DNA from 3 places in the Caulobacter sp. GW821-FHT11E10 genome. Region 2 is predicted to be linked to each of the others. Evidence: predicted binding sites of a transcription regulator. Region 2 holds the regulator's gene; each other region holds the start of a gene.

Region 1 (4,905 bases), on a different contig from region 2:
CTTGCCGCCATTCATTTGGTCGATGCCGGTCGTGCCGTTCAGGGTGTCGTGGCCATCGGTGCCGAAGATAACTGCCATTGTCGTATTCCTTCTCTCTGACTTTGATTTGTTTGGTTTTTTTGTGTGGTGACAGGCGCGCGGCCGCGATCCGCGCGGCGCGCGGATGGCGTTCTCCGGTTCGGCGTGACGGGGTCACACGGTCGATCGGAGATCTTCAAAGACGGGATGTCTGGAAGGGCCGGGCGTCGGCCGGGGAGTCCTAGGCCCTGGTGGGCGGTCGGTCGCCGGACGCCGGTGATCCTGGTGGGATCGGAATTCGGCGCGTTGGTCGCCGTCGCCACGCGGGAGCGAGGTCTCGGCGGCGAGAACTCATCGGAAAGCTCGGCGGTCGCGCGTCAGCCCACCGGCGCCCAGCGCGAACCGGGGCGGCCATCAGGCCGACGCCGTTCCGACGGGGAACCAAGCGATGTTTCGCGAAGGGGGCGGCGACGTTCGACATGGGTCCGGCTTGCTTCTGGAAGTCTCGCGTAAAAAGGGTGTGCGATGGGTACTGGATTTTTCCCGTTATCGGGGAGCCGGGGCGATACCCAGCGGCGGCCCTTCGCAGTAGTGAAACTTTGTTCACACAGGCGAGCGTAATGATTGCCGCATCTTCAGATTGCAATTTAAGATATTGAATTAACTAGATAATTTAGCGTCGTGTGCTGCGCGAAGCTGTCTAGTTTTTAATGAACGCGGGTCGATGATGTACGTTCGGTAAGGTGTTTCTTACTCATGCGGGCGGGCATGGAGACTCACCCGGCCCGTGTTTGAACGGCCGTCGGTCGACGACACGGACCGTGTCGGAAGGCCCCGATCAGGCCTTTTCGACGAAGCTGTCGATGACCTTCTTCTCACCGGCCTTGTCGAAGGCGACGGTCAGCTTGTTGCCCTCGATGCCCGTGACCTTGCCGTAGCCGAACTTGACGTGGAACACGCGGTCGCCGCGCGAATAGGCGCTGTTCGACGGCGCGGACATGGCCACCAGCCGGCCTTCACCCTCGATCGGCGCCGAGCGGGCGGAGGAACCGCTGCGGACACCCGTGTTCCCGCGCCATGGGGTCGCGCGCTCGCCGAAGCCGGCCGTGCGCTCCTGGGCGCGCTTCCAGCCCGGGCTGTCATAGCTTCCGGCCTGGAAGGCGCTGGTCCCCGGATCGTCCCAGCGCGAGGCGGCCGTCGACTGCATGCCGGGGCCGCCGCCGTAATAGCCCGTCTCTGACGCGGCATCGACGTGGGCGATCGGCAGTTCGTCGACAAACCGCGACGGCAGTTGGCTGGTCCAACGGCCATAGACCTGGCGGTTGGCCACGAAGCTGATCAAGGCCTGCTCGCGGGCGCGGGTGATGCCGACATAGGCCAGGCGGCGCTCTTCCTCGAGCCCCTTCTCGCCCTTGTCGTCCATGCTGCGCTGGCTGGGGAACACGCCTTCTTCCCAGCCTGGCAGGAAGACCAGCGGGAACTCCAGGCCCTTGGCCGAGTGCAGGGTCATGATCCAGACGGCGTCGCCGGTGGCTTCGCGGTCCAGGTCCATGACCAGCGACACGTGCTCCAGATAGGCCTCAAGCGTGTCGAAGGCGGCCATGGACTGGACCAGTTCCTTCAGGTTCTCCAGGCGCGTTTGGCTGGTCGGGCCCTTGTCCAGGCGCAGGGCGTCCGTGTAGCCGCTCTCCTCCAGCACCGTCTCCAGCAGGCGCTGGTGGTGGACATTGCCGATCAGCGAGCGCCAACGGTCCAGGTCGCGGATGAAGTTCGACAGGGCCGTGCGGGTGCGGGCCGGAAGCTCGTCGCTGGTGATGATCTGGCGGGCGGCCTCCGTGGTCGAGATTCCGCCCAGCCGGGCGATCTGCAGCAGCTTCTGGACGCTGGTGTCGCCGATGCCGCGCTTGGGCGTGTTGACGATGCGCTCGAAAGCCAGATCATCGTCGGGCGACTGGATCAAACGCAGATAGGCGTGGGCGTCGCGGATTTCGGCCCGTTCGAAGAAGCGCGGCCCGCCCACCACCTTGTAGGGGATCTGCAGCAGCACGAAGCGTTCTTCGAAGGCGCGCATCTGGAAGCTGGCCCGGACCAGAATGGCCATCTGGTTGTACTTGCGGCCGTCGCGCTTGGCCCGCTCGATCGCGTCGGCGATCATCCGGCTCTCGGCCTCGCCGTCCCAGACGCCGCTGACCTTGACCTTCTCGCCGCCCTTGGCCTCGGTCCACAGGGTCTTGCCCAGGCGGCCCTTGTTGCTGGTGATCAGGCCCGATGCGGCCGCGAGAATGTGTTCGGTCGAGCGGTAGTTGCGCTCCAGCCGCACCACCTTGGCGCCGGCGAAGTCGCGTTCGAACCGCAGGATGTTGTCGACCTCGGCCCCGCGCCAGCCATAGATCGACTGGTCGTCGTCGCCGACGCAGCAGACGTTCTGGCGACCCTGGGCCAGCAGGCGCAGCCACAGGTACTGGGCGACGTTGGTGTCCTGGTACTCGTCGACCATCACGTATTTGAAGCGACGCTGGAAATCCTCCAGCACGTCGGGATGGCCGGTGAACAGGCTGATATTGTGCAGCAGCAAGTCCCCGAAATCGCAGGCGTTCAGGATGCGCAGTCGCTCCTGGTACTGGCGATAGAGGCTGATGCCCTTGCCGTTGGCGAACTCGCCGGCCTCGCTGGTCGGCACACGGTCGGGCGTCCAGCCGCGGTTCTTCCAGCCGTCGATGATCCCGGAGAGAATGCGTGGGGTCCAACGCTTGGCGTCGATGTTCTCGGCCTCGATCAGCTGCTTGAGCAGCCGCTCGTTATCGTCGGTGTCGATGATCGTATAGTTCGACTTGAGGCCGACCAACTCGGCGTGGCGACGCAGGATCTGGGCGGCCACCGAGTGGAAGGTGCCCAGCCAGCGCAGGCCCTCGGCCTCCGGGCCGATGATGTGGGTGATCCGCTCGCGCATCTCGCGCGCGGCCTTGTTGGTGAAGGTGACGGCCAGCATCTCCCACGGACGGGCCTTGCCGGTCGCCAGGATGTGAGCCAAGCGGGTGGTCAGCACCCGGGTCTTGCCGGTGCCGGCGCCGGCCAGGACCAGCAGGGGGCCTTCGGTCGTCTCGACCGCCTCGCGCTGCTCGGGGTTCAGACCCTCCAGATAGCCGGGCGACGCGCCCGCCGGGGGGCGAGCCCGGGCGAGGTCGGAGATACGGGGAGCGGGGAGGTCACCGGGGAAATCCGATGAATCATCGTCGGGATACATGGAACATATGTAGCACAAAGCGCGCGCCGCTTAAGTCCCCATGGGCGACGCGCTTATGTCGCCATCCCGGAACTTCCGCGCCGAGACACCGTTGATCCGCCATCACGAACAGAGCCGAAAGGCGGGGAGACTCTCATGGCCGAAGGAACCAGCAGTGGCGGGGGCAACAGTGGCCTGGCGTTCATCGTGGGCGGGCTCGTCGTCATCGTCGCGGTGCTCGCCTTCTTCATGATGTCCGGCGGCTTCACGCAGAAGAAGAAGGTCGACGTGAACATCTCGGCGTCCGCGCCCAAGCTGCCGGATGCTCCGAAGCTGCCTGAAGCGCCCAAGGCGCCCGGCTGAGGTTGACCATGAAGACCCTCGCTCATGATCATCATCAAGATCACCACCGTGGCTCCGGGGCGGCCTGGACGGCCGTCCTGGTCATCGTCGGGTTGGTGATGGCGATCTGGGGCGCCTGGCGGCTGGGCGTCATGGCCGGCGACCAGGTGGAATGGCGCCAGGGCTTGCCGAAGGCGGCGCTGGCGCTACGCAAGGGGCCCAATCCGCAGCCCGCGCCGGTTCCGACGTCACGCCGGCCTGGCGTGACATCGGAGGCGCCGAACTGACCTGACCAGGTTCAGTTGCGCACCTTCTGGACGGCGGGGACCAGCAGACCGGCCTGATCGGTCTGGGCCTTGATGTCGTGGTTGGACGCCTTGCCGGCGCCGGCCCCGCCGCTCCGGCTGGCCTGGGCGCTTTCGACCGGGATCCATTCCTTGTGGTCGTCGTGCTTCTTGCCGGCGCGCTTGAACCGCCCGTCGCCAGTGACGTCGCCGGCGGCGACGTTCACGCGGCCCGCCTTCTGGCCCTTGGCCTTTTGGCTTTCACCCTTCACGCCGTCGTACTTCATGAACGCGGGCTTGGCCTGGACCTGGACGGCGCCGAGCATCGCGCAGGCGGCGATGGCGGTGACTAGGACTGAACGCTTCATGCTGTTGTTTCCTCCGATGTCGCGCCTTGGCGCGTGTCCCTAGCCTGTTCTGCAGGGACCAAGGACGCGCGCTCAGTTGCAGCGCCGGGCGTCGGCGGTCCGCGAAATGCATCCGGGTTGCACGCTAGGCGGGGGTAGACCACTGTCCAGCTTATGGACGGCTTGGCCCCTAAGCTGGAACTGGCCCTGAAGGCCCTCTCGATGAGCCGGGGGCGGATGGCGGCTGAGCTGGTGGTCGACAAGTCCCTGGTCGGACGGTGGATTTCCGGAAAGGTCGTGCCTTCGGCGCACAACCTGACCCGACTGACCGAACTGATCGCCGTCCGCCGGCCAGGCTTCACGTTGCTGGATTGGGACAGGGATCTCGACGGCTTGGCCGCCGCCTTGGGCGTGGAGGCCTCCTCATTATCGTCGGCCGAGATCCTGGCCGATTGGATACCACCCGCCATTCTGAAGGAGGCCTTGCAGGGCACGGCCGCGCGGGGCGGGGCCTATGAGGGGGTCTGGCGATCGACGCGGCCCTCCAGCGATCTGCCGGGCCGCTTCCTGCACGACCACTGTCTGATCCAGCGCGCGGACAACGGCCTGCTGTCGTTTCGTACCGGCGTCGAGGGCGTGTGTTTCGAAGGCGGGGCTTTGTTGCTGCAGCATCAGCTGTTCAGCGTGGCGG
Region 2 (4,905 bases):
AGCGCGGCGAACTTGGCTCAGCCGTCAAAAATTCAACGGTTTCGGGATGTTAGGCGAGGTTGTGATCGAAACGCCGTCAACGGTGACCGCGACGCGGTTCTCGTGGCGGACCCTAGCGTCGCTGGCGCTCGCCGAACTGCGAGTCAACCAGGATCGCGTGTTCCTCTGGGCGCCGGTCGCGTTCGGTCTCGGCGCGGCGGCCTATCTGGAAGCGCGACGCGAGCCGTGCCTCTGGGCGCTCGCTGGACTCGCCCTGTCGTTGGCCGCGATCTGGTGGATCTGTCGGCGCCGGAGCGGGCCGGCGATCCTCGTGGCGCTGGCCAGTCTGGCCGCCTTCGGAGCCGCCGGCGGGCTCGCGGCCAAGGTCCGTAGCGAGCGCGTGGCGGGGCCCGTCATGGCCGGCGAGCGGGTGGTGCGTCGGGTCGACGGCTTCGTCGTCGACGTCGTTAGTCCCGGCGCGGGCGGGACTCGCCTGGTGATCGCGCCCGTCGCGATCTCCGGCGTGGCGCCCGCGCGGACACCGAACCGGATCCGCGTGACCATCGGCGAGAACGAGACGCCAGAGCCCGGCCGGGCGATCCACCTGAGGGCTATGCTGGGCCCGCCGCCACCGCCGGCCGCGCCCGGATCCTATGATTTCGCCCGCGACGCCTGGTTCGACTCGATCGGCGGCGTCGGCTTCACGATCGGCGAACTGGAACCGACGCGGCTCGATCCGCCGCCCGCGGCTCTGCGGGTGGCGATGGCGGTCAACGCCTTCCGCTGGAGCCTGGCGCAACGGATCCTCTCGCGCATGGGCCCCACCAGCGGCGGGATCGGCGCGGCCATGGTCACCGGGCACGAGGCCTGGATCACCGAGGCCCAGACCGAGGCCATGCGCGCCTCGGGGCTGGCGCACATCCTGTCGATTTCCGGCCTCCACATGGCCATCGTCGGCGGTTTCGTATTTGGCTTCGCGCGCCTGGGTGTCGCCGCCTGGCCATGGCTGGCGCTGCGGGCGCCGGGCAAGAAGATCGCCGCCGTGGCGGGCCTCGTCGCGGTGCTCGGCTATCTCGTCATCTCCGGCGCGCCGCCGCCGGCCGAGCGGGCGGCGATCACCGCCAGTGTCGCCTTCCTGGCCATCCTGTTCGACCGGCGCGCCATCACGTTGCACGGCCTGGCGCTGGCGGCGCTGCTGATCCTGGCCTTGAAGCCCGAGACCGCCGGCGAGCCGGGTTTCCAGATGTCCTTCGCCGCCACCGCCGCCCTTGTGGCGCTGGCCGAAGCCTGGCCCACGCCCGTGAGCGAGATCTCGACGCCCTGGTGGATACGCTGGCCACAGGCGGCGTTCGCGTGGCTGGCCGCCAGCGTCGCGGCTAGCCTGGTCGCGGGCCTGGCGACCGCGCCATTCGCCATGCAGCACTTCAACCGGGTGGCGGTCTGGGGCTTGCCGGCCAATCTGGCGGTCGCGCCGCTATCCTCGTTCGTGATCATGCCGTTCCTGGCGGTCGGGACATTGCTGGAGCCATTCGGTCTGGGCGCGCCGTTCCTGGCCGTCGCCGGATGGGGAATCGACGGCATGGTCGGGATCGCCAACGGCTTTTCCGACGCCCACGGCGCTCAGCGGATCGTCGCCAGCGCGCCCCCGCAGGTGCTGGTGATCGCTTTCCTCGGCTTGATGCTGCTGTGTCTGTGGCGCGGGAAGCTCCGCTGGATCGGCGCGCCGCTCGCCCTCGCGGTCGCTCTGTGGCCCAGACCGGCGCCGCCCGACGCGTGGGTCGCCGCCGACGGCGCCACCGCCGCCGTTCGCTCGGGCGATGCGGCGGTCTTGCTGCGGACCGACGCCAAGCGTTTCGGCGCCGAACTGTGGGCCCGGCGACGTGGCCTGACGCCGGCGACGTGGAGCCTCTATGCTTGTGACAAGCGGACTTGCGCGCCAGCCTTGGGCGCGCCCGTGCGGCTGTCGATCGCCTGGAGCCGCAAGACTCCTGACGCCGAGACGCTGTCGGGGCTCTGCGTGCGCAGCGAGGTCGTGGTGGTCCGCGCCTTGGCGCCGGAACGCACCCCGCCGCTGTGCGCCGACACCGTGCTGCTGACAGCCGAGGATTTTGAGCGAGGCGGCGCCGCCGAGCTCTATCGTGGCCCGGACGGCTGGCGGATCGTCTGGGCCCAGCCGTTGCGGGGGGACCGCCCTTGGAGCCGCCTGCTGACACCCTATGTCACGGGCGGGCGCTAAGCGTCGTCACGAGCGCGGGCCCACGCGTTTCGAAGGAGCACCAGCCATGTCGAACCCGTTCGCCACCCGCCGCGCGGCTTTCCGCGCCCTGCATGCCGAAGGCTGTTTCGCTCTGCCCAACCCGTGGGACGTGGGCAGCGCGCGGCGGCTGGAGAAGCTGGGCTTCAAGGCTCTGGCCTCGACCAGCGCCGGGGCGGCCTGGGCCATGGGCAAGGATGACGGCCAGATTACCCGGGACGAGGTGATCGCGCATCTTCGCGAGTTGTGCGCCGCGACCGACCTGCCCGTGAATGCCGACTTCGAGGCCGGCTTTTCGGAGACGGTCGATGGCGTCGGCGAAAGCGTGACCCTGGCCGTTGAGGCGGGCGTCGCGGGCCTGTCGATCGAGGACTGGTCGGGCAGCGCGCTCTACGACCTTCCGACCGCCGTCGCGCGGATCAAGGCGGCGCGCGGCGCCATCGACGCCTCTGGCCAGGACGTGATGCTGGTGGGGCGCACGGAAGGCTATCTGCGCGGCAATCGCGATCTCGCTCCCACCCTGGAACGTCTCAAGGCCTATGCCCAGGCTGGCGCGGACTGTCTCTATGCGCCGGCGGTGACCGATCCGACGGAGATCAGGGCGATTGTCCAAGCCGTTGCGCCCAAGCCGGTCAACGTCCTGTTCTGGGGACTGGAGATGTCCGTGGAGAGCCTCGGCGCCTTGGGCGTTCGGCGGGTCAGCACCGGCGCCTCCTTGGCGGCGGCCGCCTGGGCGGGGTTCGACACCGTCGCCAAGCGGCTGGCGGAGGAGGGGCGTTTGGCGCCCAGGCCCTGATACAAAAAGGCCCCGGTCTCACATGAAGACCGGGGCCGATTGCTCCGTAATCTCGAACGTTTAGTGGTAGCGGCGGATCAGGCCGACCAACTTGCCCTGCACCTCGACCTGGTCGGGACCGAAGATGCGGGTTTCGTATTTCGGGTTGGCCGCTTCCAGGGCGATCGAGCCGCCCTTCTTGCGCAGACGCTTCAGGGTGGCTTCCTCGCCGACCAGGGCGACGACGATCTCGCCCGAGGTGGCGGTGTCACCCTTCTTGATGATCACATAGTCGCCGTCGAGGATGCCGGCCTCGATCATCGAGTCACCCTGCACCTCGAGCACATAGTGCTCGCCGGCCCCCAGCATGGATTCGGGTACGGGCAGGCGCTCGCGCTCGTGCTGGATGGCGTCGATCGGCGTGCCGGCGGCGATCTTGCCGAGTATCGGAAGTTCTCGGCTGTCGTTGGCAGGAGGCGCCGCGGAAGGCGTCGGCGGAGGCGCGCCGCCGCCTTCGAACACCTGCGGGCGGAAGGCTCCACGCCCCTTGGGCGGCGCCGCCGTCGTGGCCTGCTGCGGCAGTTTCACCACCTCGAGAGCCCGGGCGCGGTGGGCGAGACGACGAATGAAACCGCGCTCTTCCAGGGCGGTGATCAGGCGGTGGATGCCCGACTTGGACGCCAGATCCAACGCCTCCTTCATCTCGTCGAACGAAGGAGAGACACCGCTCTCCTTGATGCGTTCGTGGATGAACATCAGCAGTTCGTGCTGCTTGCGAGTGAGCATGTCGACCTCGACTGGAGCGCGGAACAAACCGCAAACCTTTCGAATGTTCTCTAGGCGTTCCGCATTAAAGTCAAGTCGAGGCTGTGTTGGGCCAGAAAGGCCAGAAAAATCAAAGGCTAGGCTCGGCGACAAGGTAAATGTCGCTCAGAATCAAAAGCTTAACGAAAACTTTCAGATGCGCTTGCGGGCGACGATGATGTCCTGATCCTGCAAGGGTTCGCGGCGCCAGACGCCCAGGGCCTGGTTCAGCACGTCGAGGCCCAGGGCGTCGTACTGGGCCAGGATCGGCTCGAGATCATAGCCGATCACTGATTCCGGCAGGTCCGGCGTCGCCGTCCAGCAGCCGTCCAGCGCATGGACGAAGTCGAAGGCGATCCTGCCGTTGCCGGTATTGGCGCGCGCCTCGTCGTCGACCAGGTACCAGGAGACGATGCTGATCCCGCCGGGCTTCAGCACGCGGGCGATCTCGCGGGCGAACTGGGCCTGATCGGCGGCTAGCAGATGGGTGAAGACAGAGCCCAGCCAGACATAGTCGAAGCTGGCGTCAGGATAAGGGAAGACGTAGGCGCTGGCCGGCTGCGAACCTTCCGGATTGTACCGGTCGCTGTGCATGTCGGCGTGCAGGAATTCGAAGCGCGGATCGCCGACCGCGATGTTGGCTTTGCACCAGTCGATGGCCTGGGCCATCACGTCGAAGCCGGCGTAGCGGCCGGTCTGGTCCAGATAGTCCACCAGCGGCGCGGCGGCGCGTCCGATGCCGCAGCCGACGTCGAGAATCGCGTGATGCGGTTGCAGGCCGGCCTGGATGAAGAGCTGCTTGAATTGTTGGCCGACGCGCACGAAGTCGGCGTCGGCGGCCCCGACCAGGTGCCAAAGCTCTTGAGGAGCCTGGAGGGCGTTTGGATCGGTCGGGACGACGTCAGGCGCGGCGACCGGCGGCGCGGGCGTCAGCGCGCGGCGCAGGCGACCCAGCATCGGACGCAGGGGCGCCGGGGTGGCGTTGCGCAGCGCCGTCAGGAAAGAGCCGTCCCGCATCCGATTCCCTTTCGATCCGCAGCGGGGCGGACCGTAGCGACGTGATGGGGTTCAGCCAACCTTCGGGGCGGGCAGT
Region 3 (4,905 bases), on a different contig from region 2:
CTACGCCGTCACCAGCCTGCCCGCCGAACCGTTCGCCGCCCTGTTCGCCCTGGACGACGAAGCCCTGGCCGCCCACGGCGCCCGCCGCGTCGTCGCCGATGCCCGCCTGGGCTTTCCCTGCCGGGTCAGCCTGGACGACGCCGAGCCCGGCGAGACCCTGATCCTGGTCAATTACGAGCATCAGCCCGCGCCGACTCCGTTCCGCGCCAGCCACGCCATCTTCGTGCGCGAGGGCGTCGAACCCGTCGCGACGGTGGACGAGATGCCGCCCGCCCTGCGCCGCCGCCTGCTGGCGCTACGGGCCTTTGACGCGGACGGCATGATGCGCGCCGCCGACATCGTCGAGGGCGCGCGGGCCGACGCCTTGATCGCTGAACTGTTCGCGGATCGGGAGATCGCCTATCTGCACGCCCACTACGCCAAGTGGGGTTGCTACGCGGCGCGGATCGACAGGGCCTAGGCTTGCGGGCCTAGTTCGGGACGATGGTGTTCAGGACCCAGACCAGCGAACCGATCCCACCGCAGAACACCATCATGTCGATGATCACCGAGCGCGGCTTGGGCGTCCGCAGCGCGTCGAACGCGTCCTGCTTGGCTTCCTGCTTCCCGCTGGCTGCGGCGGCGGCCTTCTTGGCCATGGGCTCGATCCTTCTGAGCTCGGGCCCCCGCCCGATCGAGGCGGTTAGATCATGCGTGGGCTGAAGAACCCGCTTCCAAAGAGGGTTTAGCGAGTCTCAACGGTCAAGGTCGGGCGCGCCTACTTCGCGCCCTTGGCCACGCCGTCGGTCAGGACATTGCAGAGCTTCATCTGGTCGGTGAGGAAGGCCTTTTCGACCGCGTCGCCCTTGCGGAACTTCGGCACGATCGCGGTGGCGAACCGGAAGCGGGCGTCCGAGACGGCCTTGCGGTCGACCTCGCCGCGCACCCGCAGCGTCTCGAACGCCTCGGCCAGCGAGGGCGCGTAGAACAGGTTCGGCGGCATGTAGAGCGGTGGGTAGAGAATGCGCAGGGCGCCGTCGCCCGGCGCGATGATCGTGTTGGACGTCACATCCGGGTCCGACAGCAGAAACCGGGTCAGGTCGCAGGCCGCCAGGGCCTCGCCCCAGCTCTGGGCCTTGTTGACGTCCAGCGCGGCCAGCGACTGCGGCGCGGCCGCTTGGGCGTGGGCCGTTCCGGCGAAAACGAGAGCCGCGAGCGCGGCGGCGAAGGCGCGATACGGACGGGTCATGGGCGAAGCTTGCCACTTCCACGCGTCTTCGCAAGCGCCTCTTCGGAAAGTGATCCTGCTGGCCAGGATCAAGGGCAGGCGCCCTGGCGCACCAGCGGCGCCGTCGAGGGATTGGCCTTGCGCATTCGGCCGACGACCCGGCAAAGGTCGCGCTGCCGCCGCTTGTCGTCGTCGGCGGTTGGCGGCTTTCGTGGTCCGAACTGGTGCTCCTCCCAGTTCCGCTCGTCGATCGGGCCGATGAAGTTGGGCGACGGGCGCTTGTCGGGCCGCTTGCCCCAGGCGTTGTAGCAGGCCTCCTTCTCCTCCGGCGTCATGTGCTCGCTGGTGTGGCCCAGGCATGCGCGCTGCAAGCGGCCGAGGCCCATGGACGGATTGCCCTCCAGCAAACGCCAGCGGTCGACGACCTTGGGGTCGACCGTCCATCGCGGCTCGATGGCGGGCGCGGGCGGCCCTTCAGGCGCGGCGACGGCCGATGGACCCTCGCCCTGCGCGGCCGTGGATTGGGCCGATTCTGCCTGGGGCTTCGCCGATCGTGATCCGCCCCTCGTTTGGCGCTCCGGCGAGAGCCGCCGTTGCGGCCGTTCCAGCTCCAGCACGATCACGGGCTGCTCGCCGACCAGCGGCGCCGGTTCTTCGATCAGCACCAGCGCGCCGAGGATCAGGCCATTGATCAGCATGCCGCCCGAGGCGGCGATCCACCGTCTGGTCCACGCGCCCCGCCCCATGCGCTTGCCACCCCAAGTTAAGCTTGGCCAGCAGGACGCGTTTCGATGGCGCCGTTTTCGAGGCCTTCCAGTGTCCGCGCGGCGGCGCCCTGCTGACATCCGCTGTCAGCAGTCCGGCCACCTCGCGCGCGCGACATTTGTTCGCATCTTGTTCTTGTGTTAATCCGCGCATCGAGCCCTACATATAGCCGCTGCGCCGCCACCAATCGGGCGGTCCTACGTTCCGGAAAACATGGCTGAGCAACTGAACTTCATCCGCGTTCGCGGCGCCCGTGAGCACAATCTCAAGGACGTCAGCGTCGACATCCCGCGTGGCGAGCTGGTCGTGCTGACCGGCCTGTCGGGCTCGGGCAAGTCGTCCCTGGCCTTCGACACGATCTATGCCGAGGGCCAGCGTCGCTACGTGGAAAGCCTCTCGGCCTATGCCCGCCAGTTCCTGGAGCTGATGAGCAAGCCGGACGTCGACCTGATCGAAGGCCTGTCGCCGGCGATCTCGATCGAGCAGAAGACGACGTCGCGCAACCCGCGCTCGACCGTCGGCACGGTGACCGAGATCCACGACTACATGCGCCTGCTGTGGGCGCGGGTCGGCATCCCCTACTCGCCCGCCACCGGCCTGCCGATCGAAAGCCAGACCATCAGCCAGATGGTCGACAAGATCACCGCCCTGCCCGAAGGCACGCGTCTCTACCTGCTCGCTCCCGTCGTTCGCGACCGCAAGGGCGAGTACCGGAAGGAGATCGCCGAGTGGCAGAAGGCCGGCTTCCAGCGGCTGAAGATCGACGGCGAATACTATCCGATCGAGGACGCCCCGGTCCTCGACAAGAAGTTCAAGCACGACATCGACGTGGTCGTGGACCGCGTGGTGACCAAGCCCGACATGGAGCAGCGCCTGGCTGACTCCATCGAACAGGCCCTGCGGCTGGCCGACGGCCTGGCCGTCGCCGAGTTCGCCAATATCGAGGAAGGCGAGAAGGAGCCGAGGCGCATCCTGTTCTCGGAACGCTTCGCCTGCCCGGTCAGCGGCTTCACCATCGCCGAGATCGAGCCGCGCCTGTTCTCGTTCAACAATCCAGCCGGCGCCTGCCCGGCCTGCGATGGCCTGGGCGCCAAGCTGGCCTTCGACGCCGATCTGGTGATCCCGGACAAGGACAAGAGCCTGCACAAGGGCGTCGTCGCGCCTTGGGCGAAAGGGCCTTCTCCGCTCTACACCCAGACCCTGCAGGCCCTGGCGCGTCACTACGGCTTCTCGATGGATGAGCCGTGGCACAAGCTGCCGCAGTCGGCCCGCGACGTGGTGCTGCAAGGCTCCGGTGGCCAGAAGATCAAGTTCGTCTATGACGACAACGCCCGGAAGTACGAGGTCGAGAAGCCCTTCGAGGGCGTGCTGCCGAACCTGGAGCGCCGGTGGCGCGAGACGGACAGCAGCTGGGTCCGCGAGGAACTGGGCCGCTACCAGTCCGACACCCCGTGCGAGGTCTGCCACGGCAAGCGCCTGAAGCCCGAGGCCCTGGCCGTGAAGATCGCCGCCATGGATATCGCCGAGGTGTCGATGCTGGCCATCCGCCCGGCCCGCGACTGGTTCGCGAGCCTGGAAGGCCAGCTGTCGGACAAGCACATGGAGATCGCCCGGCGGATCCTGAAGGAGATCAATGACCGCCTGCGGTTCCTGGTCGACGTCGGCCTCGACTATCTGAACCTGTCACGCGGCTCTGGCACCCTGTCGGGCGGCGAGAGTCAGCGCATCCGCCTGGCCAGTCAGATCGGCTCGGGCCTGACCGGCGTGCTCTACGTGCTGGACGAGCCGTCGATCGGCCTGCACCAGCGCGACAACACCCGCCTGCTGACCTCGCTGCAGGGCCTGCGGGACCTGGGCAATTCGGTGCTGGTCGTCGAGCACGACGAGGAGGCCATCCTCACCGCGGACTTCGTGATCGACATGGGCCCGGCCGCCGGCGTGCACGGCGGCGAGATCGTCGCCCAGGGCAAGCCGGCCGAGATCATGGCCAATCCCCGGAGCGTCACCGGCCAGTACCTGACCGGCGTGCGCGAGATCGAGGTGCCCGAACAGCGCCGTCCGATCAGCAAGAAGACGCTGAAGGTCATCGGCGCCACCGGCAACAACCTGAAGGGCGTCACCGCCGAGATCCCGGTCGCGACCTTCACCTGCATCACCGGCGTGTCGGGCGGCGGCAAGTCGACCTTCACGATCGAGACCCTCTACAAGGCCGCCGCGCGCCGCCTGAACAACGCCAGCGACGCCCCCGCGCCGCACGAGCGGATCGAGGGGCTGGAGAACTTCGACAAGGTCATCGACATCGACCAAAGCCCGATCGGTCGCACCCCGCGCTCGAACCCGGCCACCTATACCGGCGCGTTCGGCCCGATCCGCGACTGGTTCGCCGGCCTGCCCGAGAGCAAGGCGCGCGGCTACGGCCCGGGCCGGTTCTCGTTCAACGTCAAGGGCGGCCGCTGCGAGGCCTGCCAGGGCGACGGCGTCATCAAGATCGAGATGCACTTCCTGCCGGACGTCTACGTCACCTGCGATATCTGCAAGGGCAAGCGCTACAACCGCGAGACCCTGGACGTGCTGTTCAAGGGCAAGACGATCGCCGATGTCCTCGACATGACCGTCGAGGAGGCGGCCGACTTCTTCAAGGCCGTGCCGCCGATCCGCGACAAGATGGAGACGCTGAAGCGCGTCGGCCTCAGCTACATCAAGGTCGGCCAGCAGGCCACGACCCTGTCGGGCGGTGAGGCCCAGCGGGTGAAGCTGTCCAAGGAGCTTTCCAAGCGGGCCACCGGCCGCACGCTCTACATCCTCGACGAACCAACCACCGGCCTGCACTTCGAGGACACCAAGAAGCTGCTCGAGGTGCTGCACGAACTGGTCGACCAGGGCAACACCGTGGTGGTCATCGAGCACAATCTGGACGTGGTGAAGACCGCCGA

Evidence for each region. The regulator LexA, encoded in region 2, represses DNA repair genes until DNA is damaged. The targets are predictions, from matches to a motif close to ATGTTCNCNANNTGTTCT.
Region 1: the regulator LexA is predicted to act here: its motif matches at 3,263-3,280, upstream of AC1RRV_RS03260 (ATP-dependent helicase).
Region 3: the regulator LexA is predicted to act here: its motif matches at 2,091-2,108, upstream of uvrA (excinuclease ABC subunit UvrA).

Annotation. Positions count from the first base shown of each region.
Region 1 covers NZ_JBXARP010000002.1:33,090-37,994, reverse strand. The annotation lists gene AC1RRV_RS03265 (hypothetical protein) at 1-78, opposite strand, end outside; gene AC1RRV_RS03260 (ATP-dependent helicase) at 857-3,262, opposite strand; gene AC1RRV_RS03255 (flagellar basal body-associated FliL family protein) at 3,398-3,604, shown strand; gene AC1RRV_RS03250 (hypothetical protein) at 3,613-3,870, shown strand; gene AC1RRV_RS03245 (hypothetical protein) at 3,882-4,235, opposite strand; gene AC1RRV_RS03240 (helix-turn-helix domain-containing protein) at 4,398-4,905, shown strand, end outside.
Region 2 covers NZ_JBXARP010000009.1:223,934-228,838, reverse strand. The annotation lists gene AC1RRV_RS19740 (ComEC/Rec2 family competence protein) at 47-2,215, shown strand; gene AC1RRV_RS19735 (isocitrate lyase/PEP mutase family protein) at 2,262-3,029, shown strand; gene lexA (transcriptional repressor LexA) at 3,090-3,794, opposite strand; gene AC1RRV_RS19725 (class I SAM-dependent methyltransferase) at 3,966-4,769, opposite strand; gene lepB (signal peptidase I) at 4,881-4,905, opposite strand, start outside.
Region 3 covers NZ_JBXARP010000006.1:405,455-410,359, forward strand. The annotation lists gene AC1RRV_RS15180 (DUF1203 domain-containing protein) at 1-460, shown strand, start outside; gene AC1RRV_RS15185 (hypothetical protein) at 471-638, opposite strand; gene AC1RRV_RS15190 (hypothetical protein) at 758-1,228, opposite strand; gene AC1RRV_RS15195 (hypothetical protein) at 1,297-1,953, opposite strand; gene uvrA (excinuclease ABC subunit UvrA) at 2,186-4,905, shown strand, end outside.